DNA from 3 places in the Kluyvera huaxiensis genome. Region 1 is predicted to be linked to each of the others. Evidence: predicted binding sites of a transcription regulator. Region 1 holds the regulator's gene; each other region holds the start of a gene.
The links. Region 1 encodes PurR, which represses purine synthesis genes. Its sites were predicted from a motif close to CANGCAAACGTTTGCNTG; they were not measured.
Positions count from the first base shown of each region.

Region 1 (9,957 bases):
TCAGCACGGATATCCGGGTTCTGCAGGATGTCGACATAAGCGAAGCGCTCGCCGCAGGCAGACAGTGCCTGAACCGCCTGAGCGGAGAAACCGCAGCTTGGCAGTTTCGGGGAACCTTTCATGTACAGCAGGATTGGGTTTTCAGCGATCTGGCGCTGAATTTTTTCAATTGTCTCGCTCATTATCTTGCTTCCTCAAACTTCTTTTTACGACAGTAGTCTGCCATTGTAGCGTTTCAGACCCTGAACAGAAAATAACATTTTGTTCACGCTTTACTATTTTATCGTCTGATGCGTTAAGTTGCTTTATAAATGTGTCTTTATCGGCAACAAGCGGAAAATCCTGCTCATTTTTTAACTCAATATGTATCAATTGATGTTTTTTTTTGCAGTTGCTAACGAAACAACGATTTAGACATAAAAACACTATTAACATTTCGTGTTTTTATGGATTAGAATCGTTGGGTTTTGAAAATCATACTCAGGCACGGATGTTTAGCCTGCATACTCAGAGGGTTGTTCAGTGGCGCAGATAAAAAAATGGTCGTTCACGCTCTGTGCATTGCTGTTTACATCGTTATCTTTCACGCCGTTGGCGCATGCTACAGGGCATGCCAAAACACCGACGGCGCAGAAGTCGCTTCCTGTAAAAGGCAGTGAACGTAAGAAAAAAAATACGGACAGTAAATCTAACGCGAAGAAAAAAACCACCGCTGCCGTTGCTAAAAAGAAACCAACATCCGCAGTCGCTAAAAAAACAGCTTCTGCCACCCGGAAAACCACCCCATCTCGTACCGCCAAAGCCAGCAAGAAAGGCAGCGCGCTTAAAACCGCCAATATCGTGACCACCTGCAAACCAGCACGCAAAGGCCACAAAAAATCCTGCACCACCAGCCCAGTTGAAAGCCAACCGACAACCATTGCCCAGGCGCACAAAGTTCGCGTACAGAAAGCGCAGAAAACGGCAATGAATAAACTGATGGGACAGCTCGGTAAACCATACCGTTGGGGCGGCAACTCACCGCGTACCGGCTTTGATTGCAGCGGTTTGGTTTATTACGCTTATAAAGATTTGGTGAATATTCGCATTCCTCGCACCGCTAACGAAATGTATCACCTGCGCGACGCCCGTCCGGTTGACCGTGGTGAACTCGAAAGCGGCGATCTGGTGTTCTTCCGCACCCGTGGTCGCGGCACCGCCGATCACGTTGGCGTGTATGTCGGCAACGGTAAGTTCATTCAGTCTCCACGCACCGGTCGCGATATTCAAATCACTTCTCTGAGTGAAGATTACTGGGTACGCCACTACGTTGGCGCTCGCCGCGTCGTGACCCCGAAGACCATTCGTTAAACACTTACCCCGTTTGTTAATAAACGGGGTAAGCTTATCTTTTATCTCACCTTTTAATTTGCTACTCTATCCGCACTCAATACAAGGTTATTGGGTATACAAACTATAATAAGGAGAGTAGCAATGTCGTTCGAATTACCTGCATTACCGTATGCCAAGGACGCTCTGGTTCCACATATCTCCGTGGAAACGCTGGAGTATCATTATGGTAAACACCACCAGACTTACGTCACTAACCTGAACAACCTGGTCAAAGGCACCGCATTTGAAGGCAAAACGCTGGAAGATATCGTGCGCACCTCTGAAGGCGGCGTGTTCAACAACGCGGCTCAGGTTTGGAACCACACCTTCTACTGGAACTGCCTGGCGCCAAACGCCGGTGGCGAACCAACTGGCGCCGTGGCTGAAGCCATCGCTAAATCTTTCGGTAGCTTCGCGGAGTTCAAAGCCCAGTTTACCGACGCAGCGGTGAAAAACTTCGGCGCGGGCTGGACCTGGCTTGTGAAGAAAGCAGACGGCTCTCTGGCTATCGTGTCAACCTCTAACGCGGGCACTCCGCTGACGACTGACGCTAAGCCTCTGCTGACCGTTGATGTATGGGAACATGCTTACTACATCGACTACCGCAACGCGCGTCCAAACTATCTGGAGCACTTCTGGGCTCTGGTGAACTGGAAATTTGTTGCTGACAATCTGGCGGCATAAGCCACGATCATCTGCGTCATCCGGTGATAAAAAAAGCAGAAGGTTAACCTTCTGCTTTTTCTTTAATTACTGGCTAACAACCGCCTCTTCGCCTCGGCTGCGGCTACTGAAGAAGACCACCAGCAGCGCCAGGCCGGCGACAATCGCGCCCATCACCGGTACAAAGCTGTAACCCAGACCACCGGAAATCACCGCACCACCGGCTACCGCACCCAGCGCATTGCCCAGGTTGAACGCGCCAATATTCACCGATGACGATAGCCCCGGAGCTTCATGCGCCACGCGCATCACCCGCATCTGTAGCGGAGGCACCACCGCAAAGGTTGCCGCGCCCCACACCACCATGCTGACGGCGGCCCCTATCTGCGTTTGCGCAAGGAATGGGATCGCCAGCATAATCACCATCAACAGCAGCAGGAAACCTTTCAGCGTCCCACTCACCGAGCGGTCAGCGAACTTGCCGCCCAAATAGTTACCAATTGAGAAGCCGACGCCAATTAACACCAGCATCAGGGTAATAAAACCAGAAGTCGCATGCGTAATGCTGTGCAGAACCGGTGAGATATAGGTATAGAGGGTGAACATCGCCCCCGCACCCAGCACGGTGGTAAGCAGTGCGGAAAGCACCTGTGGGCGAACCAGAACCGACAGTTCACGTTTAACATCCGGCTTTTCCCCCGCCCCGCCTTTCGGCAGAGACAGCCACAGGCTCGCGATTGCAATCACCCCAAGACCCGCTGTAGCCAGGAACGACATTCGCCAGCCAATTGTTTCACCAAGCCAGGTTGCCGCAGGAACGCCGCCAATATTGGCAATCGTCAGCCCCATAAACATGGTGGCGACCGCGCTGGCCTGCTTGTGTTTTGGCACTACGCTTGCCGCTACAACCGATCCCAGACCGAAGAACGCTCCGTGGTTGAGACTGGTAATAATGCGCGACAGCATCAGGGTGGTATAGTCCGGCGAAATAGCCGACAGCACGTTGCCCAGCGTAAAAATGGCCATCAGGAAGATCAGAGCGTTACGACGGCCGCGATGGGACAACAGCAGCGTCATCAGCGGCGCACCGACCATAACCCCTACCGCATAGGCGCTGATCAGCATTCCGGCCGCCGGTATGGAGACGTCAACGCCTTTCGCAATAACGGGCAGCAGCCCCATCGGTGAGAACTCTGTGGTACCAATACCAAATGCCCCGATAGCTAACGCTAGTAAGGGAAAGTTAATTTTCATGCAATGACTCCGTTTAGCCGCAGTCTGGACGCGGCCTGGCAACATAGTGCAAAAGCATGACATCAATCACAGAAAAACAGAAGTGTACAAAACTGCAAAAGATTATTGCGAAATGAGTAACAATCAGTCGTGAGGGAGCGGATGCCCCCTCACTGGGGAATTAATGCAAAATAGCGGTAAAACCTGCAGCGACGATCAGAGCCAGCGCAATAACGGTCGTACAGAGAGACAGTTTAAGATCGGTACTCATCAATTTTTCTCCTTTTGATTACCACAGTAAAACTGCGTTTAATCATTTTTGCACAGTTAATCGTAAAAATCTTCACAGATTTAGCAGGATGTTTGTTTTTGCTCTTCCACTTTGCGCCAGGATAAGTCAAAATTCGACGCTTATTTATGAGCGTACCGGCCATTGACCCCCTCCTGTCGTCCTGTATCGTTTCCCGGCGAATCACAATCACTAAGATTGTGCCAGGGTGTGTGAAGGCAAACGTTTTCCTTTCGATTTTATCAGGGGCAGGCCAGGGTCTGGAGTGAGATGGAATGGCAACAATTAAAGATGTAGCGAAGCGCGCAAACGTTTCCACTACAACCGTATCACATGTAATTAACAAAACGCGTTTTGTCGCTGAAGATACGCGCGAAGCCGTGTGGGCGGCTATCAAAGAGCTGCATTACTCACCGAGCGCCGTTGCCCGTAGCTTGAAGGTCAATCACACCAAATCGATTGGTTTGCTGGCCACCAGCAGCGAGGCCGCCTACTTTGCCGAAATTATCGAAGCCGTTGAGAAAAACTGCTTTGAGAAAGGCTATACCCTGATTCTCGGCAACGCGTGGAACAATCTAGAAAAGCAGCGCGCTTATCTGTCGATGATGGCGCAAAAACGCGTCGATGGCCTGCTGGTCATGTGCTCTGAGTATCCAGAACCCCTGCTGACTATGCTCGAAGAGTATCGTCACATTCCTATGGTGGTGATGGACTGGGGTGAAGCTAAAGCTGATTTTACCGATTCGGTTATCGATAACGCCTTTGAAGGCGGCTATATGGCTGGTCGTTACCTCATCGAGCGCGGCCATCGCGATATTGGCGTGATCCCTGGCCCACTGGAGCGTAACACCGGCGCAGGTCGTCTGGCGGGCTTCATGAAGGCAATGGAAGAAGCGCTGATCAACGTCCCGGCTAGCTGGATTGTTCAGGGCGACTTTGAGCCCGAGTCAGGCTATCGCGCGATGCAGCAGATTCTGTCTCAGCACCCGCGCCCTACCGCCATCTTCTGCGGCGGTGATGTGATGGCGATGGGTGCGCTCTGCGCCGCCGATGAGATGGGGCTGCGCGTGCCGCAGGATATTTCACTCATCGGTTACGATAACGTGCGCAACTCCCGCTTCTTTACGCCGGCGCTGACCACCATTCACCAGCCAAAAGATTCGCTCGGTGAAACGGCCTTCAATATGCTGATGGACCGTATCGTCAGCAAGCGCGAAGAGTCGCAGTCGATTGAGGTGCATCCACGCCTTATCGAGCGTCGCTCCGTGGCCGACGGCCCGTACCGCGACTACCGCCGTTAATTTTCCAACGGACGCCTTACACGGGCGTCCGCAACCACTCCTCGTTTAACGTCTCACTGTCCCCCAGATACTCCAGCAGCCAATTTAATGCTGGCGAAGCTTCGCTTTGCTGCCAGGTCACACAGCAAGCCGCATCCGGGAAGGGATTTTCCAGCGTCAACGCCACCCACTCCCCGCTATCCAGCCACGGCTGCGCCCGATGTCCGGGGACCATTGCGGCACACAGCCCTGCTGAAATGCAGGTTTCCGAGGATTCCCAGTCCGGTACTACCACCCTCTTTTGGTTATCCAGCAGCCAGGTCGTACGTTTGGGTAATGAACGCGAGGTATCTTCGCGCACCAGCGATGGCCAGTTGCGCAACACTTCATCGCTAAGCGGGCCTTCCATCTTCGCCAGAGGATGGGAGCTCGCCACCACGCAGTGCCAGTTCAGCATGCCCATATCGCGAAAAGCAAAGCGCCCACCGACCGGAATGGCCTGGGTGGCGCCAATCGCTAATTCCACGCGTCCATCAGCCAGGGCGTCCCACACGCCGTTGAACACTTCCTGAAAAACAATCAGTTCAACATCGTTAAAATGACGGTAAAAATCGACAATCAGCTGGCGGGTACGTTCCGGTTTAACGATATTATCGACGGCAATGGCTAACTGCCCGCGCCAGCCGTTAGCAATCTGCTGGCATTGCTGGCGCGTGATCTGCATTTTTTTGATGACAGAGCGCCCTTCCTTTAAAAACCATGCTCCCGCGGGCGTTAATTCAACATCCCGATGGCGTCGTTCAAACAGCGGGACCGCCAGCCACTCTTCAAGCTGACGCACCGTATAGCTAACCGCTGAAGGCACCCGGTGCAGCTCCTGCGCTGCCGCGCTAAAACTACCATTACGGGCTACCGCATCAACCACTTCCAGAGAATATTCAGACCACATTTTTTGCCTGCAAAAAATTTGAACCCATGACTCAAATATTAGCGTTTCACAACCGCTATTGCACTCTCTACACTCTGCCGGACTATTTACTAACGATAAAAAGGGCGATTTATGCAACCTGGGAAAGGATTTTTAGTCTGGCTCGCGGGACTCAGCGTGCTGGGCTTTTTGGCGACCGATATGTACCTGCCAGCCTTCGCGGCCATTCAGGAAGACCTGCAAACGCCGGCATCCGCAGTGAGTGCCAGCCTGAGTCTGTTCCTCGCGGGTTTCGCGATAGCGCAACTGCTGTGGGGGCCACTGTCTGACCGCTATGGCCGTAAACCTATTCTGTTGGCGGGTTTAACCATTTTCGCCATTGGTTGTCTGGGGATGCTGTGGGTACGCGATGGCACCACACTGCTGGTGCTGCGCTTTGTGCAAGCGGTCGGCGTCTGTGCCGCAGCTGTCACCTGGCAGGCGATGGTCACTGACTACTATCCAGCGCATCGTACCAATCGAATTTTTGCCACCATCATGCCGCTGGTTGGGCTTTCCCCTGCGTTAGCCCCGCTGCTTGGCAGCTGGCTGTTGGCGCACTTTGACTGGCAGGCTATCTTTGCCACCCTGTTCATCATCACCTTGGTGCTGATGCTGCCAGCGCTGCGCCTGAAACCTGCGCACAAAAAGAATGCCACCAGCGAAGAGAAATTAACCTTTATGCGCCTGCTGCGCAGCAAAGACTATCGCGGCAACGTACTGATTTATGCGGCCTGTTCCGCCAGCTTCTTTGCGTGGCTCACCGGCTCACCGTTTATCCTGCATGAAATGGGCTATAGCCCAACCGTGATTGGCCTGAGCTACGTACCGCAGACCATCGCCTTCCTGGTGGGCGGCTACGGCTGTCGCGCAGCGCTACAAAAATGGCAAGGTTCGCAGCTTCTGCCATGGTTGCTGGTACTTTTCGGTGTTAGCGTGATAGCAACCTGGGCCGCTGGTCTGGTAGAAAACGTCTCTCTGACCGCATTGCTGATTCCATTCTGCGTGATGGCTATCGCCAACGGCGCTATCTATCCGATCGTTGTTGCTCAGGCACTGAAGCCTTTCCCACAGGCCACCGGCCGTGCCGCGGCGTTACAAAATACGCTGCAGCTGGGTCTGTGCTTCCTGGCAAGCCTTGCGGTTTCCACGCTGATAGCCACCCCGCTGCTGACCACCACCTGCGTAATGCTGGCCACCGTGCTACTAGCAGGTATGGGTTACGTTATGCAACGCGCAGCTCGTCGTGAAGAATGCTCGACTAAACACTCCACTTCCCACGCGTAATCATCACGCATATCAATGCCATAAGGCATAGTTAGGACGCTAAGTTTTTTATTGAATCAACTAACTTAGCGTCCTATACTGGATCGGCATCACATAATTAATATACATTGGACTTATTGAGCGGCGGCAGGATGCCACCCGTTAAACCATGGACAGGCTTTCGGCAAGGGGTTCTTCCCTTTCCTTATGCTACGTCGGATAGCAGGCTCACGAATTTTTCGTGACATTTCTCACAACCAGAAAAAAGCGTCTACGCTGTTTTAAGGTTCTGATCATCAGGTCGGGATGGAGAAGCTATGAGCTCATCGTGTATAGAAGAAGTAAACGTACCGGATGATGACTGGTATCGTATCGTTAGCGAGCTGCTGAGCCGAGCTGACATTGAAATCAACGGCAATGCACCCTGCGATATACAGGTCAAAAATCCACAGTTTTTTAAACGAGTATTGCAAGAAGGTTCACTCGGCCTTGGCGAAAGTTATATGGATGGTTGGTGGGAATGCGACCGTCTGGATCTCTTTTTCGACCAGGTGCTGCGTGCAGGATTAGAAAACCAACTCCCCCATCACTTTAAAGATACGCTCCGCATTGCGGGCGCACGCTTATTCAATTTGCAAAGCCGAAAACGCGCCTGGCAGGTCGGGAAAGAACACTACGATCTCGGCAACGATCTGTTCACCCGTATGCTTGACCCTTATATGCAATACTCCTGCGGTTACTGGAAAGATGCGCAAACGCTGGAAGAAGCGCAACAGGCTAAACTGGAATTGATTTGCCAGAAACTGCAGCTGCAACCCGGTATGCAGGTGCTGGATATTGGCTGCGGCTGGGGTGGGCTGGCGGCGTATATGGCAAAGAACTATCACGTCAGCGTGACCGGCGTTACCATTTCCGCCGAGCAGCAGAAACTTGCGCAAGCGCGCTGTGAAAAGCTGGATGTGGAGATTCTGCTACAGGATTACCGCGACCTTGACGCACAGTTTGACCGCATTGTCTCTGTCGGGATGTTTGAGCACGTGGGACCGAAAAACTATGACACTTATTTTTCCGTCGTCGACCGCAATTTAAAACCCGACGGACTGTTTTTACTACACACCATTGGTTCGAAAAAAACCGACAACAACGTCGACCCCTGGATTAACAAATACATCTTCCCGAATGGTTGTTTACCCTCAGTACGCCAGATTGCGCACGCCAGCGAGCCCCACTTTGTGATGGAAGACTGGCACAACTTTGGCGCTGACTACGATACGACACTGATGGCCTGGTATGAACGTTTTGTTGCCAGTTGGCCTGAAATCGCCGACAACTATTCTGAACGGTTCAAACGGATGTTTGGCTATTATCTTAACGCCTGTGCGGGCGCTTTCCGTGCCCGGGATATCCAGCTGTGGCAGGTGATGTTCTCACGTGGAGTTGAGCAGGGTCTGCGGGTCGCCCGCTAGGGGTTCTCGCCTGCACCGTTCTGGCGCAGGCGTTTTCTTATTACTTCTCTTCCGACGCTGCCTGCAGTGCCGCTTCTTTTGCCGCCATCACGCGTTCAACGGTATCAACAACCGCCTGCGTTTGCGGGTCAATTTCAATGTTGACGCGATCGCCCAGACGCTTTTTGCCCAGCGTCGTACGCTCCAGCGTTTCCGGAATCAGGTGAACACAGAAACGGGTTGCCGTGACTTCGCCGACCGTCAGGCTGATGCCATCAATGCCAATAAAGCCCTTATACAGGACATACTTCATCAGCGCCGGGTCCTGAATTTTAAACCAGATCTGCCTATTGTTTTCAGAGGTAAGAATCTTCGCAACTTCAGCGGTGGTCATAATATGGCCGGACATCAAATGGCCGCCAATTTCATCGCTAAATTTCGCTGCGCGTTCAACGTTGACCAGGTCGCCTTCTTTAACATCACCCAGGTTGGTGATCCGCAGCGTCTCTTTCATCAGGTCGAAGCTTATCTGGTCGCCGTTAATCTCTGTCACCGTCAAACAACAGCCGTTATGGGCCACCGATGCGCCCGTTTCCAGCCCCGCCAGCATGTGCTCAGGCAGCGCGACCACGTGTGTGCGGAAGTTTGGTTTTTCATCAATGGACACGATTTTTGCCGTGCCCTGCACAATACCAGTGAACATACAGTTAACTCCTGTTAATCATCATTTCGGTACGTCTACCGATTCATCTGCTACGCACAATAGCAGCAGATAATACAGGTTGCTACCTTCCGCACCCCGCCACTCATTTTTTGACTAGATTAATAGCAAATCCTCGCTACAATATTGGAGCAATTCCTCTATTTATTCTTCTTGCTGCCGGTTAAGGCGGCTTTTCTGTCTCCCGTAGCCGCTGTACGGCGAGAATAAATAACAACAATACAGGTGTTAACGTGCAGAAGTACTTTGTCGAAGCGCGTCAGTTATTATCTCTGGCTATCCCGGTAATCCTTGCGCAGGTTGCCCAAACGGCAATGGGATTCGTCGATACCGTTATGGCAGGTGGCTACAGTGCTACCGACATGGCTGCGGTAGCGATCGGTACCTCTATCTGGCTGCCGGCCATCCTCTTTGGCCACGGTTTACTGCTGGCCATGACGCCAGTTATCGCTCAGCTTAATGGCTCAGGTCGTCGCGACCGTATCGCACAACAGGTGCGTCAAGGTTTCTGGCTGGCGGGATTTGTCTCAGTGCTGATCATGGTGGTGCTGTGGAATGCGGGCTACATTATTCGCTCGATGCATAACATTGACCCGGCTCTGGCGGACAAAGCCGTAGGCTACCTGCGTGCGCTGCTGTGGGGTGCGCCGGGCTATCTCTGTTTCCAGGTGGCGCGTAACCAGTGCGAAGGGTTGGCAAAAACCAAGCCAGGCATGGTGATG
Region 1 covers NZ_JBEFLV010000001.1:67,953-77,909, reverse strand. The annotation lists gene ABOC97_RS00425 (Grx4 family monothiol glutaredoxin) at 1-182, opposite strand, end outside; gene ABOC97_RS00420 (C40 family peptidase) at 523-1,350, shown strand; gene sodB (superoxide dismutase [Fe]) at 1,474-2,055, shown strand; gene ABOC97_RS00410 (MFS transporter) at 2,122-3,288, opposite strand; gene cydH (cytochrome bd-I oxidase subunit CydH) at 3,449-3,538, opposite strand; gene purR (HTH-type transcriptional repressor PurR) at 3,832-4,857, shown strand; gene punR (DNA-binding transcriptional activator PunR) at 4,874-5,785, opposite strand; gene punC (purine nucleoside transporter PunC) at 5,897-7,090, shown strand; gene cfa (cyclopropane fatty acyl phospholipid synthase) at 7,387-8,535, shown strand; gene ABOC97_RS00380 (riboflavin synthase subunit alpha) at 8,576-9,217, opposite strand; gene mdtK (MdtK family multidrug efflux MATE transporter) at 9,469-9,957, shown strand, end outside.

Region 2 (9,957 bases), on a different contig from region 1:
ATTTCAACACCGGCGGCGATTACCTCGGGTCTGGCGACCGCCGCGCGTCATGGTGCGCTGATTAAAGGCGGCGCGGCGCTGGAACAGTTAGGCCGCATCACCCAGATGGCCTTTGATAAAACCGGCACCCTGACGCTGGGCAAACCGCAGGTGACAGCGGTAATCCCAACGGCTGAAATCAATGAAGAGACGCTGCTGGCAATGGCGGCGGCGGTAGAACAGGGCTCAACTCACCCGCTGGCGCAAGCGGTGGTGCGTGAAGCACAGCAGCGCAATCTGACCATTCCACAGGCTCAGGCACAGCGCGCGCTGGTCGGTTCGGGGATTGAGGCGGAAGTTGACGGTCAGCGTATCGTTATCTGCGCAGCGGGCAAGTTCCCCGCCGCTACGCAGCAGGCGCAGATTGAACAATTAGAAAACCAGGGTAACACGGTGGTGCTGGTGACTCGCGACAACACGCTACTGGGAATTCTGGCACTGCGCGATACCGTGCGCCAGGAAGCCCGTCAGGCGGTCGATGGCCTGCGCGAGCTAGGGATTCAGGGGATTATCCTGACCGGCGATAACCCGCGGGCAGCGGCAGCGATTGCCGATGAACTTGGTATGGCCTACCGCGCCAACCTGCTGCCAGCCGATAAGGTGACAGAAGTCACCGCTCTCAACGCCCAGGGGCCGCTGGCGATGGTCGGTGACGGTATTAACGACGCCCCGGCAATGAAAGCGGCGGCGATGGGGATTGCGATGGGCAGCGGTACCGATGTGGCGCTGGAAACCGCCGATGCGGCGCTGACCCACAACCGTTTAACCGGGCTGGTACAGATGATTCGTCTGGCACGCGCCACCCATGCCAACGTGCGGCAGAACATCACCATCGCGCTGGGGTTGAAAGGGATTTTCCTCATCACGACCTTGCTGGGGATGACCGGGCTGTGGCTGGCCGTGCTGGCCGACACCGGCGCAACGGTGCTGGTGACGCTCAACGCGCTGCGCCTGCTGCGTGGGAAATTTAGCGCTTAACGTTGGCCACATCCGATGGCGCTGCGCTAATCAGACCTACAATCGTACATGATTTGTAGGTCGGGTAAGCGCAGCGCCACCCGACAAAAATACTGGCGCGATATCAATATCATCCAGGCTGATTTATCGCCTCAAGCACCACCAACTGGTCACTGACGAATTTCTTCGCCGCCGGAGAACTTGCTGCCGCCAGCTCCGCCTGCAACGCCGCCTGTTTCTGCTTTTTCGCCTGTGGGTCGCTAAACAACAGCGCTTTCACATTGAATGACGCCACGTTGCTGTAGCGCCCATCTTCGCTGGTCGGAACGCTAATTTTGCCCTCATTCAGCAGCGTTTCGACGATTTTACGTTCACGGTCATAACCTTGCAGGCCAACCAGCTGCCAGCGCTGCTCCGCCACACCTTGATACTGACCCTTTTTCACTTCAGTCAGATAACGAATAGTCAGATTGCGAATCGTACCGGCCTCTTCACCGTATTCCGCTTTGCTGTCAGAGAGCACCGGGAACTGCATGCCTTCCAGCGCGCCGCCTTTTTGCGTCAGGTGGCCCATCCGGTAGCTGTTCATTCCGAGGCGAATTGGCGTACTGTCCGTCACTGGCGTCCCATCGACCATTTTCAGATCGCGAATACGCTGCCCCGCAGGCTGGCGCAGATCGATTTTGTAAGTCACACCGTCGAAGAAATCGTTGGTGGAATATTTGGAGGCCCGGCGCTGCGGGTTAAAGCTGTAGGTCACGTCACCGTCATGCAGCTGATTGAAGTAGCCAGCAGACCACTCCATGTATTTCTTCAGCTCTTTCCCCGTCAGCTGATAAACGGTGATTTCACCGCCCGCATACTGATAGTTAAAGGCGATATCTTTCGCCGTAATGGTGCCGACGTTTAATTTCGGACGGTCGTTATCAATCTGCAGCGCAATCACCTGCGCCTTTGGCGCGTAATGACGACTGGCTTCCTGATACAGCTTGCTGATACCGGTATCCTGAATATGCACCTGCGGAATGCCCTTCACCGCATCCGGTGGCACCAGATCCTGGCCGCTCAACTGAGCAATCGGGCGATTGGCATTGGCGCGCAGAATCTTGTGATACGGCTGATATACCTCTTCCAGCTTCTTATCAGAAGCCATGCCCTTAATCGCGTAGGTGTAGCTGTCTTTATTGATCAACACATACTTACCATTGTGCTGCTCAAACTGCAGGTCGATACGCGACAGCGCGCGGCCATATTTGTCCGGCTCGGTGACGATTACGCCGTTAATAACCTCTTTATCGACCTTCACATGCATATGTCCGGCAACGATAGCCGCCAGCTCTGGGTTAGCGCGCGCGATATCCCCTACGCCGGTACCCGGGCGCTGGTTCTCATTATCGATACCCATATGCGCTACCAGCACAATGGCGTCCACCTGCCCCTGAAGTTGCTCAATGGTCTTTTTCACCGCATCCACCGGATCGGTAAAGTTCAGACCTTTCACGCGGTCGGTGCCTTTGGCAAACTCAGCGGTCATCGGCGTATCCATCCCGATAATGCCGATCTTCACGCCCTGACGTTCAATGATTTTAGACGCCGGGAGATAGGGTTTTCCGCTGTCCCACAGAATATTGCCGGCCAGCGCAGTGCCCTTAAACTGGTTTAGCGAGGTCGACAGCGATTTCAGACCGAAGTCGAATTCGTGGTTGCCCATCACCCAGACGTCATAGTCCAGCGCGTTAAATCCGAGGATCATCGGGCTGGTTTTGTCGTTCTTAAAGGTTTCGACAAAGTTGCCCTGAATGGTATCACCCGCATCCACCAGAATGACGTTAGGTTGTTCACTGCGGACTTTTCGCACCTGGGTGGCAATCTGGCTCAGGCTGCCTGCCAGATTTTCGGTATCCGTCGAATAGTCCCACGGCACAAAAGTGCCATGGAGATCGGAAGTGCCGAGGATCGTGATATTGACGGGGTCAGCCATCGCTGCAGAGGTACCTAAGCAAAGTAAAAGCGCAAGAGTCGATTTTTTCATTTTTATTTGATGTGCCGGAAGGGAAACGAGGGGAAATTATGCGATTCACATCAATAAATTGGCTAGCGGCTTTACAGGATAGACATTGAAACTGAGAGGCAGCTCAAGATTAGCCCTACGAACCCTCCTTCAGGGGGAAGCAGAGAGTGGCTGCGCCTACCAAACAAATAAAATCAATACGTTATGATAAGCATGCTCATTAATTGAGGCGCAGCCGTCATCCGGCATTAGTGACTTTTACGCAACAGGTATTGATACGGCAGCGATTCGGTCTGCTCGGCAATCAACTCATGTTCCATAAAACGGCAAAAACCGGGGATATCGCGCGTAGTCGCGGGGTCGTCGGCAATAATCAGCAGCGTTTCGCCCACCGGCATCGTACGCACGGTTTTGCGCACCATCATTACCGGCTCCGGGCAACGGAGTCCCTGCGCGTCTAAAGTGTGGTCGGGGCTGGAGAACAAATCGGTCATTATCATCTCATCATTTAAAAAAACGGCATTAGTTTACGCCGACCCTCTCGCAACGCAACAAGGTTAACGATTGCGTGAAAAACAACCATTGCAATGCAATGGGAAAGCAGTATCATTCCGCCCCTGCAATTGGTTTGCAGATTATTGGGTTCCCTCACCCCAACCACTAAAAAGGTACAATATGACTCCCTTTACCTCCACGCAGCGCCGTCATGCGCTGGTTTGGCTATCGTTATTTCACCTGTTGGTGATCACCTCCAGTAACTATCTGGTGCAGCTGCCGGTGTCCGTTTTCGGATTCCACACCACCTGGGGTGCGTTTAGCTTTCCGTTTATTTTCCTGGCAACCGACCTCACCGTGCGGATCTTTGGCGCACCGCTGGCTCGTCGCATCGTCTTCGCGGTGATGATCCCGGCGCTGATGATTTCCTACGTCATATCCTCTCTGTTTTACATGGGAGAATGGCAGGGCTTCGCTGCGCTGGCGCACTTCAACCTGTTTGTCGCCCGTATCGCCGCCGCAAGCTTTATGGCCTACGCCTTAGGGCAGATTCTCGACGTCCACGTCTTTAACCGTCTGCGTCAAAGCAAACACTGGTGGCTGGCGCCTACGGCTTCCACGATGTTCGGTAATATCAGCGATACGCTGGCGTTCTTCTTCATCGCCTTCTGGCGCAGCACCGATCCCTTTATGGCGGCCCATTGGGTGGAAATCGCCCTCGTGGACTACACCTTTAAAGTGCTGATCAGCATTGTTTTCTTCCTGCCGATGTATGGCGTATTGTTGAATATGCTGATGAAAAGGCTGGCAGATAAATCCGATTTATCCGCAGCACAGCCCGGCTAAGAGTTCATGACATTGGTTGTGATAAGATAGCGGAATGAGCCGTTAGTGGCTGTTTATCGAAAGGAAGAAGTCAATGCGCAAATTGGTGAAATATGTTGGTATTGGCCTGCTGGTTGTGGGTCTTGCTGCCTGTGACAACAGCGATACCAGCACCCCTGCACAGGGTTCGGCTGCCGCAAGTGACGCCGCCGGTCAGGCTATCAGCCTGTTAGACGGTAAACTCAGCTTCACGCTACCGGCCGGGATGACCGACCAGAGCGGTAAGCTCGGCACCCAAAGCAACAACATGCACGTTTATTCTGATGCCACCGGCCAGAAAGCGATCATCGTTATCGTCGGCGACGGCACCAATGAAGATCTGGCCGTGCTGACCAATCGTCTGGAAGAACAACAGCGCAGTCGTGATCCACAGCTGCAGGTTGTCACCAACAAATCTATCGACGTGAAGGGCCATACCCTGCAACAGCTCGATAGCATCATTTCTGCCAAAGGGCAGACCGCTTACTCTTCCGTGGTGCTGGGTAAAGTTGACAATAAACTGCTGACCCTGCAGGTTACGCTGCCAGCGGATAACCAGCAGCAGGCGCAGGCCGATGCGGAAAAAATCATTAATACCCTGGTCATCAACTAAGTTTGCCTGATGACCCAACGGCCTCTCGCGTGATTACGCCTGAGGCCGTTTTTTTAGCTGCCATCCCAGCAGCAGAGCCAACGTGACCAGCCCTGCCGCCGCAATATAGATAGTCGACACGCCCATCCACGCCATCATCAGCCCAGCCAGCGGCCCGGTTATCCCCAACGACAGATCCATAAACACGGTATAAGTTGCCAGCGCCGCGCCCTGATTTTGCTGCGGCACCGCTTTGACGGCAACGACGCCCAACGCCGGAAAGACCAGCGAAAAGCCCGCGCCCGCCAGGAAGGTGCCCACTTTTGCCATCAGCGGCGTCGCCGCGACACCCACCAGCAGCAGGCCCAGAACCTCAACGGCAAAACAGATCATCGCCACGTTCAAACCACCCAGACGATTGATACCGTTGGGGAACAGCAGCCGCGTACCGACGAAGGCACAGCTAAACAGCGTGAGCGCGAAAGCAGCGCCATCCCACCCTTTAGCGTCGTAGAACAACGTGATAAAGGTGGCGATCACGCCAAACCCGGCCGATGCCAGGGCCTGCGCCATACCATAGGGCCAGACGCGGCCCAATACGGCGCGAAACGACATCGGTTTGCCTTTGGCGGCTTTCACCTCCGCACGTGGGAGAGCCGCCAGAATAGCCACCGCGGCCACCGCCATGATCGCCAGCGCCAGCCCTTGCAGACCGATATAGCGATAGCAAAGTACGCCCAGCGGCGCGCCCATCGCCATCGCACCGTAGGTGACGATACCGTTCCAGGAAATAACCCTGCCAATATGGGGAGCACCGACCACGCCAACGCCCCACAGGGTGGAGCCGGTTCCCGCAAAACTTTGGCCAATACCGAGGATCACGCGGCCAATGCACAGCAGCACAAGGCTCACCAGCGGCCAGCCGCTACCCAGTGACGCCAGCAGATAACCAACCCCGCTGAGGAAGCAGCCGCATAAGCCAAAGACGACGATTTTTTTCGGCCCGAGCTGGTCGGCGTAGCGTCCAGCGTGAGGGCGACTGAGCAGCGTGGCGAAATACTGTAGGCTAATCACCAGCCCCGCCCAAAAGGCGCTAAAGCCCATGACATCATGGACATAGCCTGGCAGCACCGCTAGCGGCAGGCCAATCGTGAGGTAGCTGGCGAAGTTAAAGATAACGACGGAGACAATACGCAAATTGAGGCGCAGACCGCTAAGCTGCACCTCTGCGTCGGCCGCTGGCATAGATAATCCCTTAAAGCGCGACAAAACGGCATTATTGCATATTTTGTCGCCGGGGCGAGTCGCGTCAGGAAGTGCGCGCTGATTTATTGGGCCAGAAAATGGTAATCACCCCGCCCACAATCAGCACCACGCCCAGCAGCCCGCGCCAGGAGAACGGCTCATGCCAGCCGGGTAGCCAAATCGCCGCCAGCCACACCACCATATAGCTCAAACTCAGTAACGCATACGCCTTCGCCAGCGGCAGGCGCTTCAACGCGAAGAACCAGCAGGCCATCGACGCTACATAGCCCAGCAGCCCCAACAGCAGCGCCAGCGTTCCGTCACCGAAGTGCAGCAGATGCAGCCCCAGAACCCACGGTTGCTCCGCTGACGGCAGCGTGGTCATGGCCGTACGCAGCGTCAACTGCGCAGCGCTCACCAGCGCAACGCTCATTAATGCCCATAACAGACCCATCAGACGCTGCTCCCCAATAGCATGATGCCCATAATAATCAGCGCCACACCCGCCCAGTGACGACGGCTTACCGGTTCATGCCAAATGATTCGCGCGGCCAGCGTCACCCAAACAAAGTTCAGGCTGAGCATTGGATAGGCCACGCTGACCGGGATCTGCTGCAATACCAGCAGCCACAACAGCATTCCCAGCCCGAGCAGCGCCAGCGCTAGCCCAAGCCAGGTAAGCAAGTGGCGTCCGCGTCGCCCTTGTGGGGCGGGACGAGTCGCTTGTTTTTGGCACAGCTGCCCGGCGCAGCTCAATAGGCTGGCGAGCAGCAAGCAGGCCCAGACAATCATTGCGGACGATACTGAATAAAGACAGTTCGGCCCATCACATACACCTCATCCGGTTTTGGCAGCGGTAGATCCGCCAGTTGTACGTTGCGCGACAGTAGCAGCACCAATGAGATTGGGCCTTCCTGACGGTGTGCCGCCAGCCACTGCGGGAAATCATCGCTTGAGAGATAGCGGTCTTTGGCGTCAGGATATGAAAGGCCATATTTCAGTTCCCCCTGCTGACCATACAGCATCACATCGCTGCGCTTAAGCTCCCACGCCAGCCCTGCGGCCACCCCGACGCTGTTGCTCAGCACGTAGCGGCTCGGTGCCAGCGACTCGCTCACGATGTCGACCAGGAACTGCGGCTGCTTGCTGTCGGTTACGCGGTCGGGAATCGCAAAGCCTACCAGCAGCGCGAGTCCCAGCGGGCAGAGCGCAGCCAGCGTCCAGCGCTGGGTTCCGGGTTTTATCGACAACCAACCCATCAGTGCCCAGATAAAGAACGCCACCGCCGCCAGCACGCATTTATACAACTCGATTTGCATCCACACCGGGTGCTTCATCGGCCCCCACGGCGAAACAACCGCCACGGCTATCAGGCCCACAACGCCGAAGACGATGTTGATAATACCGTTAACCCGCAGCGCTTTGGTGCTGGTTTTTGCCGCCTCCACCGCATAGCGCGCCATCAGCATTGCCAGCGGCGCAAAGCACGGCAGAATGTAGGTTGGCAGCTTGCCTTTGGCGATACTAAAGAACAGGAACGGCATGACAACCCAGCCCAACAGATACCACGCCCCGCCCTGTCCTTCACGCTCGCGCCAGCCGCGTTTGAGCGCTCCCGGCAGTAACGCCAGCCACGGTAAGCTTCCGGCGATCAGGAACGGGATGTAGTACCAGAACGGCGCTTTGTGTTGGGCATCGCTCTGGGCGAAACGCTGAATATGCTCCACCCAGAAGAAATAGCGCCAGAAATCACCTTCACGTTCAGCAATCGCCAGCCCCCACGGCAATACCGTCAGTACGCAAACCAGCACTGACAGCCAGCCCCAAATCAGCACTTCCCGCCAGCGTTTTTGGGCAATCACCCACGGCAGCACGCCAATCACCGGCACCGCCAGCGCGAGGAAACCTTTGGTCATCACCCCCATCCCGCAGGCAACGCCGAGCAGCACGTAGCCCCAGAATCGCTGACCGGTTGTTTCAGCCGACGCTGCCAGCCAAAAGCTGGCCATCGCCATGGTCATCCACAGGGTGATCATCGGGTCGAGAACCGCGTAGGTGCCTATCCCGTAAACCAGGAACGCGGTTAAAAAAATCACGCCGGAGAGCAGCGCTACCTTGCGGTCACGCCAGATTTTCCACGCCAGCCAGACCACCAGCAGCGCGGAAACGGTAATGGAGAACACCACGCCAAAGCGGACAGCAAAGTTGTTGTGGCCAAACAGCCACTGGCCGATGCTGTTAATCCAGTAACCGGCAATCGGCTTTTCAAAATAGCGTAACCCCAGGAAATGAGGGACAACCCAATCGCCGGTTGCCAACATTTCACGGCTTATCTCCGCATAGCGGGTTTCATCCGGCTGCCACAGCAGCCGGAAGTTGAGTGGAACCAGGTAATACAGCACGAACAATGCAACTAACGAAATTCCGTAGCGAAGGGATTTCATACATCGGGGCTCAAAAGTTGTTGGCAACCAAGCCAGCCTTCACGACCGGCAATCTCTCCACGCACCACTTTCCCAACCGGCAGTTGACTAAAGTCATCCGGCAGAAGCTGGCTCAATGGGCAAAAATGAATTTCCTGCTGGGCGGCCAGAGTCAACAAATGGTCGAATTGCTCGGCACAAACGCCGCCTTCAACCTCCGCATGAATGGTATAAACCGGCGTGCCGCTATCGAGACGAATTTTCTCCAACAGCCAGCGGTTAAAACCTTCGGCGCTGACAACGGTGCCCACCGCTTCATCCCAGGTCGGCAGCGTCACGGGGATTTGCACCGTGGCAAGTTCACCGTTGCTCAACTGCGGGCGAAACGGCTGCGTGCCGCGACAGTCGCTGTTGTAGTGAAAATCAAACGACTCTTTGGCCTTCACCACCCGCTGATCGGCGCGCCAGCCGGCTACCGCCGAACAGGAAACCGGACGCCCGAGAATAGACTCCAGTTCACGCAGACCGCGACCAATTTCCTCCACCAGCGGCTGCTCTTTCCACACGCCGCTCCATTGCTGCCAGCGGTGGTGATCCCAGGCATGCAGTCCGACTTCATGTACCTGCGCCACGTTGCGGATAATCTCAGCGTTAGCCGTGCCAATACGACGGCCAGGCCAGGCGGTACCCGCCAGCAGAATATCCCAGCCATACAGCGATGCCGCGCGCGAGCGCAGCATCTTCCACAAGAACTTCGGTTTTACCAGGCGCCATAAATGGCGCCCCATATTATCCGGCCCGACGCTGAAGAAAAAACTGGCCTGGACGCGGTGCTTTTTTAGCACCGACATCAGCCGGGGAACCCCTTCACGCGTACCGCGAAAGGTATCCACATCAACGCGCAAACCTACTTTTTTCATGATGGTTTTTCGTCCGTCAGTTCCACCGTACGCAGGAAGAAGTCCAGCGTCTCTTCTACCGTCTGCTGCATCTCAACGGTTGGCTGCCAGTCGAGACAGCGTTTCGCGTTGCGGATGCTCGGCTTACGGTGTTCAACGTCCTGATAACCCTTACCATAATAGTCGCTGCTTTCCACTTCACGGAAACCGGCAAACGGTGGGAAGCGGTCACGCAGAGGGTGGCGCTCGAAGCAATCCAGCAGCATTTCCGCCAGCTCTTTGATGCTCGCTTCGTTTTCCGGATTACCAATGTTGATGATCTGCCCATCGCAGCGGCCATCTTTGTTTTCGATAACGCGGAACAACGCTTCGATACCGTCGCTGATGTCGGTGAAGCAACGCTTCTGCTTACCGCCTTCAATCAGCTTAATC
Region 2 covers NZ_JBEFLV010000005.1:192,418-202,374, reverse strand. The annotation lists gene zntA (Zn(II)/Cd(II)/Pb(II) translocating P-type ATPase ZntA) at 1-1,017, shown strand, start outside; gene ABOC97_RS07710 (bifunctional metallophosphatase/5'-nucleotidase) at 1,127-3,028, opposite strand; gene tusA (sulfurtransferase TusA) at 3,256-3,501, opposite strand; gene ABOC97_RS07700 (7-cyano-7-deazaguanine/7-aminomethyl-7-deazaguanine transporter) at 3,683-4,348, shown strand; gene ABOC97_RS07695 (DcrB family lipoprotein) at 4,422-4,979, shown strand; gene ABOC97_RS07690 (MFS transporter) at 5,013-6,203, opposite strand; gene arnF (4-amino-4-deoxy-L-arabinose-phosphoundecaprenol flippase subunit ArnF) at 6,268-6,657, opposite strand; gene arnE (4-amino-4-deoxy-L-arabinose-phosphoundecaprenol flippase subunit ArnE) at 6,657-6,995, opposite strand; gene arnT (lipid IV(A) 4-amino-4-deoxy-L-arabinosyltransferase) at 6,992-8,647, opposite strand; gene arnD (4-deoxy-4-formamido-L-arabinose-phosphoundecaprenol deformylase) at 8,644-9,546, opposite strand; gene arnA (bifunctional UDP-4-amino-4-deoxy-L-arabinose formyltransferase/UDP-glucuronic acid oxidase ArnA) at 9,543-9,957, opposite strand, start outside.
Region 2: tusA (sulfurtransferase TusA) is a predicted target of PurR. The motif match lies at 3,561-3,578, and genes of this name have one in related genera.

Region 3 (9,957 bases), on a different contig from region 1:
CATCCTCAACTCGCTAAAAGAGGTGATGGATGCTGAGCAGCAACAGCTCTCCGCAGGCAACGTCAACGGCCTGCAACTTGCCAGCATAACGGAAGAGAAAAGCTCTCTGTTGGCAACGTTAGACTATCTGGAGAAACAGCGCCGGGTCGAACAAACGGCGCAACGTAACGCCGAAGAAGAGGTTGGCGACCGCTGGCAGGCTATCACCGATACCACGCAGCATCTACGCCGCGTAAACCAGCACAACGGCTGGTTACTTGAAGGTCAGATTGAACGCAATCAACAGGCGATTGACGTTCTCAAACCGTTCCAGGAAACGGGGCTTTACGGTAAAGATGGTCAGACGGCAGGAAGTAGTCTGGCGCGTAGCGCGAAGAAATTCTCAGTGTAAAACGTGCGGGGCAACATGATGTGCCCCGCGAAGTGCATCTCTTTTACGCCGTCCGGCGGGCAAACTCTTTAATCTTGAATCCCAGAATCGCCAGCGTTGCAAAGTAAGCGACGATCCCCACCAGCACCACGCCCGTCAGGCGCAGCAGGCGGAATGGCATTGTCCCCAGCGACCACTCTGGCATCACATACATCATACCCAGCAGCGCCGCCGCCATCACCAGAACCGAGACCACCAGACGTACCAGGAACATGCGCCAGCCCGGCTGCGGGGTAAAGATTTTCTGTTTACGCAGCTGCCAGTAAAGCAGCGCCGCGTTAAGACAGGCCGCCAGACCAATCGACAGCGACAGCCCCGCATGCTTAAGCGGGCCGATAAACGCCAGGTTCATCACCTGGGTCATAATCAGCGTCACAATAGCAATTTTGACCGGGGTTTTAATATCCTGGCGTGAGTAGAAGCCCGGTGCCAGCACCTTCACGACAATCAGCCCCATCAGGCCGACCGAGTAGGCTACCAGCGCGCGTTGGGTCATTGCCGCATCGAATGCGGTGAATTTGCCGTACTGGAACAGCGCCACGGTCAGCGGTTTAGCCAGAATCCCCAATGCCACCGCGCTTGGCAGCGCCAGCAGGAAGCACAGACGCAAGCCCCAGTCCATCAGGCGACAGTATTCATCATGGTTGCCGCTGGCGAAGCTTTTCGACAGCGATGGCAGCAGGATAGTCCCCAACGCCACGCCCAGCACGCCGGAGGGGAACTCCATCAGGCGGTCAGCATAGTACATCCACGAGACAGACCCGGAGACGAGGAAGGAGGCAAAAATGGTGTTGATAATAAGCGAAATCTGGCTGACGGAAACGCCAAGAATTGCCGGCCCCATCTGTTTCACCACCCGCACCGCGCCCGCATCTTTCAGGCTAAAGCGCGGCAACACCAGCATGCCGATTTTCTTCAAGTGCGGCAGTTGATAGGCCAGCTGTAGCACGCCGCCGACCGTGACCGCCCACGCCAGCGCCAGCACCGGTGGATGGAAGTGCGGCGCGGCAAACAGCGCGAAGCCTATCATGCTGACGTTCAGGAACGTCGGCGCAAACGCCGGCACGGAGAAACGGTTCCAGGTATTCAGGATGGCCCCGACCAGCGAGGCCAGCGAGATCAGCAGAATATAGGGGAAAGTAATGCGCAGCAGCTGCGTAGTTAAGGCGAATTTATCTGCGGTATCAGCAAAACCGGGGGCGGTAATGGTAATTACCCACGGTGCGGCAATCATCCCCAGCACCGTCACCAGCGCCAGCGCCAGCGTCAGCAGGCCCGAGACATAGGAGACAAAGACGCGGGTCGCATCTTCACCCTGCTTGCTTTTATATTCCGCCAGAATAGGCACGAACGCCTGAGAAAATGCGCCTTCGGCAAAAATACGCCGCAGTAGATTTGGCAGCTTAAACGCCACGAAAAAGGCGTCAGTGGCCATACCGGCACCGAATACCCTCGCTACAATCGCGTCACGCGCAAATCCCAGTACGCGCGAAAACATAGTCATCGAGCTGACGGCTGCCAGCGATTTAAGTAGGTTCATTAATCTGTGATTCCACAACCTGGATCAGAGCGCCCGCTAGATGAGCGCTGAAAAAGTGGCGTTAGTCTACCGGGTTCGGGGTGAATTGCCACTGCCAGTTGTTACAGCTGATGTGGGTTTACAGTGGAACTTGCCGGCTGAGTGCGGGGTTCCGTTCACCTTTCGTCAAGCGATATATGAAGCCTCGTTTCCCGTGAACGGGCTAAGGGGGGCGCCGCGCCCCCTTTGCAATCCCCGCGGCCCCGCGGCGAAATCGGTGCTTCGCACTGCGTTCGCCTGCGAACTCCAGCCTGCGGCACGGCGAAACTCGACGCTACTCGTCCCATCCCTGGGACTCGCCCTTCGGGCCAACGCAAGCGTTGTTCAAAATTGCTCCCGGCAATTTTGTCGTGTCTCGGTTCGCCTCAGTCCGCCGTCCTGGCGGACTGACCTTGTCTTCCATTCTCCGGCTCACCGATTTCAAGCGGGGACTCATCGGTTCCAGCGACTTCGATTTTTGCTTTTAGCGAAAAGACTACAGCGGCATAGGTGGCGTCTGAATCGCAGAAGCGTTGCCTGCAGGCCGGGGCAGCCCACAGGGATGTGGGCTGAGGGCGCGGCTTTACAGGGATGTTACCTCGCGCCCGACCCGAAAGCCGGAAGGCATAAGCTGAGGGAACCGCGAAGCGGCGATTCTGCCGCTAGAGCCTGGGGGTGCAGGGGGCGGCGGCGATTGGCCGCCCCCTGCGCGCTCCTTGCGTCGCACTTTTTATATGGCAAGAGTAGAAAGGGAGCGCAACAGAGCTCCCTTTTCAATCGTATTGTCCGTTGAATGTAATCTCGGTCTATTCGCGGATCGCCTCACGCCATAACCCTTCCACAATACGCTGGGCATAAATCGCCTGCTCACCCGCCGTATCAGGAACAGTCTGATTTTGCACACACTCAATAAAGTGACGCGCGCAGCCGCTAAAACCGCGCTGTTCGAGGGTCGTTTGCCAGCCCGGAATCGGCTGCGTGACGACACCGGCACCGCGTTCTTCTCGCCACTCACGCATATCCGTCACCTCGTACAGCCCGCCATCCGTTACCGCCTGCACCCATTCGCGTTGGCTGCCCGCGCGGCGGTGCATGCTGGTGGTAATCTGTAGCCCTGGCTGGCTGAAGTGATGCTCCGCGTAGAACATACAGCCTTGGTCAGTGGTTTGCAGCATACCGCCGCTGAGTTTCGCCTTACCGTCGGCCAGCCACAGCGCGGTATCCACCACGTGCAGATAGTCATCCAGCAGCGTAAAACGCAGGTCGTGCGGGCCCACGCTGTCAGCGCGGTGCTTGTCCATGCGCAGCGAAGACATCTCACCAGCCCGCTGTTTCAACTGTCGGTACAGCGGCGAAAAACGGCGGTTAAAGCCAACCATCAGGGTCAGGTTTTTACGCGCCGCCAGCGCCACCAGCCGCTCGGCGTCGTCGAGTTTATCGGCCAACGGTTTATCGACGCAGACATGGACACCGGCATTGAGCAGTTCGCTCACCACGGCGTAATGCGAAGCCGTAGAGCTATGAACGAAGACCGCATCACACTGGGCGGCAAGTGCCGTGAGCGAGTCGGCATAGGGCATACGGTAGTTTTCACACACCCGCAGCGCCTTTTCTTTCCCCGGCGACCAGGCTGCCTGTAGCGTCCAGTCGGTCGCGGCACTTAACACCGGCAGCCACGCTTTTTGGGCAATACCGCCCAGCCCCACCACGCCAATGCGAATTTTAGCCATCCTGATTACTCTCCAAGGTGCGCCAGCAGTGAGTCCAGGCGCTGTTTCAACTCGGCGACTTCGCCTTCCAGCGCTTCGACGCGGGAGCGCAGATCATCATCAATCAGCGGGGAATCTGGCTGACTGGCGGCCATCGCCTGCAGGTCCACCTCACCGCTGAACAGATGCATATAGCGGCTTTCGCGTTTACCCGGCTCGCGCGGCAGACGAACGACAAACGGGCCATCTTCACGATTCGCCAGGCGCTCGAGGGTGCTCTCAACTTCCGCCATATCGCCAAATTCATGCATACGCTGCGCGCGACCGCGCAGTTCGCCAGGCGTTTGCGCACCGCGCAGCAGCAGCGTAGTAACCAGCGCCACTTCCGCACTGGAGAGCTTAAGATCGCCAAACTCAGAATTACAAAAACGCTGTTCGTATTTTGTCACCCGGTTGCCAAAACCGCTGACCGTGCGCAGGTAGTGGCGTTTGACCAGCATATCTAGCTGATTCTGCACTTCCGCTTCGCTGAGCGTCATCACCGGTTCCCGGTTGGTTTTCTGGTTGCAGGCCGTAACCACGCCGTTAATCGACAGCGGATACTGCTCGGGGGTAGTAACCTGTTTTTCCAGCAGGCAGCCGATAACGCGGGCCTCGAGCGGACTCAGTTGGTATTTCATGGTTGTCTCCTTAGCGACCAGCAGTCCATTGTGGGGTAGTCAACGCCGTGAGCACGTGATCGCGCCACTCGCCGTCAATCAGCAAATAGTCTTTGGCGTAGCCTTCTTTTTCGAAACCCAATCGCGCCAGCAGTCCACCGCTGCGCTGATTGTGCGGCATATAGTTGGCCATAATACGGTGAATGTGTTGCGTTCGTTGCATATAGCGGATAGCGCTGGTGAGCGCTTCGTACATCATCCCCTGCCCCTGCCATTTCTGGCCGATGGAGTAGCCGAGGTAGCAGGAATGGAATGAGCCGCGCACCACGTTAGAAAAGTTTGCCACCCCGATAATCTCTTTCTCTTCCGGGTCGAGCAACACGAAATAAAAAGCCGTTCCCTGCTTATGAAACTCATTAATCATCGACAACCGCGCCTGCCAGCCCGAAGGATAGCAATGGCTGTCATCGCGGACAGGTTCCCAGGGTTTTAAAAACTGCCGATTCTCGGCGTAATAATCAGCCAGACGCCAGGCGTCCCGGTCATGAACCAGACGCACGACCAGCCGGTCCGTGGTTAACCTAACTTTCGGCACATTACTGCGATAGCCAAACATCTCACTACTCCCGTACCAAACCTATACCCTGGTCGTTTAACTATACCTGCACCACGGCAGCCAATGAAAACAACAATCTATTATTTTGCATTGTGATAAAAAAGCCCCGCGACTGGCAATACGTGAAAAGGTGAGACAGTCCAGCAAAATGAAGATGTTACTGGTATTTTCTAACCGCTTGAGAAATGAGGAAAAGACCAAAACGGTTATTTATTCAGCTGAATAACCCGTTTTTGCCATTTAGAGACAAATAAAGCAGTGCCAACTTTGCGAGAATTCGCTGCCTAAGATTTCGACATGCCGCTATCGTGTATTCTAAGGCGCCCCTGCGGTATCAATATTTATTTCTTTAAAGGCTCCATGATGGGTGAAATTAGCATTACCAAACTGCGATGCCGGCTTTTTCAATGATAAAAAGTCTGCCGACCGCCACGATAAATAGGATCGTTTAGCACGGTATTTATCTGTTTTGAATCTGTCGACACCGGATTTTGCACGCAGCATGAGGTCTGTTTCCGGTAACGGTTGAACCTCACCACGGCACTTTCAGTGTTTTCCGCTGTCACAGACCTACTGACAGCGTATGCTGCTCTTAGTCAGGATGAACATGATGCATCTCGTTGAGGAACCCCATGAATAAATTGTTAGTCATTGCCGCCCTGATTGTCAGCGGTCTGGTCGTTGGTTGTAACCAGCTTACGCAGTATTCCGTCAGCGAGCAGGAGATTAATCAGGCGCTACAGAAACGCAATAATTTCTCCAAAGATATCGGGCTCCCTGGCGTCGCTGACGCGCACATCGTCCTCAGCAATCTCACCAGCGCGATTGGCCGTGAAGAACCGAATAAAATCACGCTCAGTGGCGATGCGAAGCTGGACCTGAATTCACTGTTTGGCAGCCAGAAAGCTAACATTGTTCTGACGCTTAAAGCGCTGCCGGTCTTTAACCAGGAGCAAGGCGCTATCTATCTACAGGAGATGGAAGTCCAGGACGCGAAAGTGACGCCGGAAAAAATGCAGTCGGTGGTACAAACGCTTATCCCGTACCTGAACCAGTCTCTGCGCACCTACTTCAATAAACAGCCCGCCTACGTGCTGAAAGAAGATGCCAGCCAGGGCGAAGCGCTGGCGAAAAAATATGCCAAAGGTATCGAAGTGAAGCCTGGTGAGATCATCATCCCGTTCACTAATTGATTCATCCATAAAAAATGCCCGGCGATGACCGGGCATTTTTTTATCTAAAAGAGATGCAAAGGAAAACGTTTACGCTTATCCTTAGTGCCCGGCAAAAATGACTGCAATCCCACCAGCCGGAGCCTCAAATGACCGCATTACCTCAAGTTGTGAAAATTCGCCGCCCAGACGACTGGCATATTCATCTTCGCGATGGCGAGATGCTGAAAACGGTTGTTCCGTATACCAGTGAACTGTATGGCCGCGCGATTATCATGCCGAATCTGGTTCCGCCAATCACCACCGTGGATGCGGCTATCGCCTACCGCCAGCGTATTCTTGACGCCGTGCCTGCCGGGCATGATTTCACTCCGTTGATGACCTGTTATTTAACCGATACGTTGGACCCTAACGAGCTTGAGCGCGGCTTTAATGAAGGTGTGTTTACCGCCGCCAAGCTGTATCCGGCTAACGCGACCACCAACTCCAGCCACGGTGTCACCAGCACCGATGCCATCATGCCGGTACTTGAGCGTATGGAAAAGCTGGGCATGCCGCTGTTGGTACACGGCGAAGTCACCCACGCGGATATCGATATTTTCGACCGCGAAGCACGCTTTATCGACACCGTCATGGAACCGCTGCGCCAACGCTTGCCGGGTCTGAAGGTGGTATTTGAGCACATCACCACCAAAGACGCGGCGGAATACGTCCGCGACGGTAACGAGCTTATCGCTGCCACGATAACCCCGCAGCACCTGATGTTTAACCGCAACCACATGCTGGTCGGCGGCGTACGTCCGCATCTTTACTGCCTGCCTATCCTTAAACGTAATATTCACCAGCAGGCGCTGCGTGAACTGGTTGCCAGCGGCTTTACCCGCGCGTTCCTCGGCACCGATTCGGCACCACATGCCCGTCACCGTAAAGAAGCGAGCTGCGGCTGCGCCGGATGCTTCAACGCCCCAACCGCACTGAGCAGCTACGCCACGGTATTCGAAGAGATGAATGCACTACAGCACCTGGAAGCCTTCTGTTCGCTGAATGGACCACGCTTCTACGGCCTGCCGGTCAACGAAGGCTTTGTCGAGCTGGTACGTGAAGAGAGCCGGGTGGCCGAAAGCATCGCGCTGAGCGACGATACCCTGGTGCCATTCCTCGCCGGCGAAACGCTGCGCTGGACGGTGAAAAAATAAAATCGCGCCCCCTGTTGTAAAAGCTCGAATGTAACTGTATAAATATACAGTATATTACACAGGGGGCAATTATGCGTATTGAAGTCACTGTTGCAAAAACCACCGTGCTGCCCGCCGGTGCCTTAGACGCGCTGGCAGACGAACTATCCCGCCGTATTAACAACCAGTTTCCCGACAGCGGAGGCAGCGTCAGCGTGCGTTATGCCGCCAGCAACAACCTCTCCGTCATTGGTGGAATTAAAGAAGATAAAGACCGTATCACCGAGATCCTGCAAGAAACGTGGGAAAGTGCGGACGACTGGTTTATTACCGATTAACCCTTGTTCCAACATTGTGTTTTTGCCGGGTCGCCCCGGCTTTTTTTCATCTTTATCCGCTTGTTTTCCCCGCCTTTCATCGCCATATTTTAGATTAGCCGCAAAAACAATGAGCAAAATGGTTGTTTATTGCGCAAACAACAACCTACTCAGGAATTTATGTTGCTTTTGATTTCAATTCTCGAGTATTTATTGAATTGTTGTATACTGATAAAGCTTCACAAAAAATTGCATTAAACCTCGAGAGTTGTTGCCTTTTAACACGTATATAAGGGGTTATGATGGAAAAGAATAATGAAGTCATCCAGACCCATCCCCTCGTCGGATGGGACATCAGCACCGTAGATAGCTATGATGCGCTGATGTTGCGCCTGCACTACCAAGACCCCAATGAATCGAGCAACAAAGAAGCAGAAGTTGGCCAGACCCTGTGGCTAACGACGGACGTCGCACGTCAGTTTATTTCTATTCTTGAAGCCGGGATTGCCAAAATTGAGTCTGGCGATTATCAGGTCAACGAGTATCGCAGGCATTAATGCCGATACTTTCCTCGAGTTAAGAGCCAACAGGCACCTGCGGGTGCCTTAATTATTTCCACGCTTGTATAACCTCTATGGGTTAATTACTCTACCGGTCTGTGTTTCGCGCCTAAACATCGTGTCAGGAAAGACTATGCAATACGATCTTATTATTATTGGCAGCGGCTCCGTTGGCGCTGCGGCAGGTTATTACGCCCGAAAAGCAGGATTAAACGTCCTGATGACCGACGCCCATATGCCGCCACACCAGCAGGGTAGCCACCACGGAGACACGCGCCTGATGCGTCATGCCTACGGCGAAGGCGAAAAATACGTGCCGCTGGTACTGCGCGCCCAGAAGTTATGGGATGAACTTGCCGCCACCAGCGGTGAAGAGCTGTTTGAACGCAGCGGCGTGGTTAACCTTGGCCCTGCCCACTCCAGCTTTCTCCAGACCGCAGCGCAAAGCGCTGCGCAGTTCGAGCTTCCGGTAGAGCATCTCGACGCCGCCGCGGTGATGAAACGCTGGCCGGAGATTATCGTACCGAGCGATTATCACGCTGTTTTTGAACCTAACGCTGGAGTACTGAAAAGCGAACTGGCTGTCAAAACGCTGATTGCAATGGCCAAAGACGCTGGCTGCGCGCAGCTATTTAACTGCCCTGTTACCGCAATACATAGCGATGCTGACGGCGTGACGATTGAAACCTCCGAAGGCAGCTGGCGCGGCAAGAAGTTACTGCTGAGCGCGGGCACCTGGGTGAAACAGTTCTACCCTGAGTTGCCTATTCAGCCAGTACGCAAAGTGTTTGCCTGGTATCAGGCCGATGGCCGCTACAGTAAAAAGAATAATTTCCCGGCCTTCACCGGTGAGTTACCGAATGGCGACCAGTTCTACGGCTTCCCAGCGGTGGAGAATGAGCTAAAAATCGGTAAGCATAATGGCGGCCAGCTGATAAACAGCCCCGAGGAACGAAAAGCGTTTGCGGCAGTTGCGACTGATGGCTCAGAAGCCTTCAGCTTCCTGCGCCAGATCCTGCCGGGAATTGGCGGTTGTCTGCACGGCGCATCCTGCACCTATGATAATTCGCCGGATGAAGATTTTATTATCGACACCCTGCCCGGCCAACCGGATGTCCTGTTTATCGGTGGTCTGAGCGGCCATGGATTTAAGTTTGCTACCGTGCTGGGCGAAATTGCCGCCCAGTTTGCACAACAGCAAACCCCAGCGTTTGACCTGAGCCCCTTCACGCTTAACCGCTTTAATCAATAAAACAAAACGGCCCCGAATTTTCGGGGCCGTTCACTCGAGAATGCTATGCGTCGCCTGTTCAACTATCTCATCAACAATATCCGTGAACACCTAATGCTTTATCTGATGCTCTGGCTGCTGCTGGCAGTGATTGACATCGCCTATCTCTATTTCAGCTAGTTACCGGCGCTTTCCGGGTCCGGAATACCCAGCTTGGTGTTCAGACGACCGCGGGACTTATTGAAGATTTTATTGCCATTTTCCCGCCCAGCGCGACGTAGACGCTGCTCTTCTTCCGGCAGTTTATGCTCTTCCTGACAGGCTTCGCTGCAACAGCCATCATATTTCGCCGCACAGGCCGGGCATTGGATAAACAACAGATGGCAACCGTCGTTTAAGCAATTAGTGTGGCTGTCGCATAGCGTGCCGCACTGGTGGCAATGAGCAATGATCTCATCGGAAATACGCTCGCCCATACGTTCGTCAAAGACAAAGTTCTTGCCAATAAAGCGCACCGGCAACCCCTGCTC
Region 3 covers NZ_JBEFLV010000012.1:20,071-30,027, reverse strand. The annotation lists gene flgN (flagella biosynthesis chaperone FlgN) at 1-391, shown strand, start outside; gene murJ (murein biosynthesis integral membrane protein MurJ) at 435-1,970, opposite strand; gene ABOC97_RS13665 (Gfo/Idh/MocA family protein) at 2,795-3,709, opposite strand; gene ABOC97_RS13660 (YceH family protein) at 3,724-4,377, opposite strand; gene rimJ (ribosomal protein S5-alanine N-acetyltransferase) at 4,388-4,972, opposite strand; gene ABOC97_RS13650 (hypothetical protein) at 5,288-5,476, opposite strand; gene ABOC97_RS13645 (lipoprotein) at 5,605-6,165, shown strand; gene pyrC (dihydroorotase) at 6,294-7,340, shown strand; gene dinI (DNA damage-inducible protein I) at 7,412-7,657, shown strand; gene bssS (biofilm formation regulator BssS) at 7,939-8,193, shown strand; gene solA (N-methyl-L-tryptophan oxidase) at 8,330-9,448, shown strand; gene ABOC97_RS13620 (DUF2770 family protein) at 9,494-9,607, shown strand; gene trhO (oxygen-dependent tRNA uridine(34) hydroxylase TrhO) at 9,604-9,957, opposite strand, start outside.
Region 3: pyrC (dihydroorotase) is a predicted target of PurR. The motif match lies at 6,224-6,241, and genes of this name have one in related genera.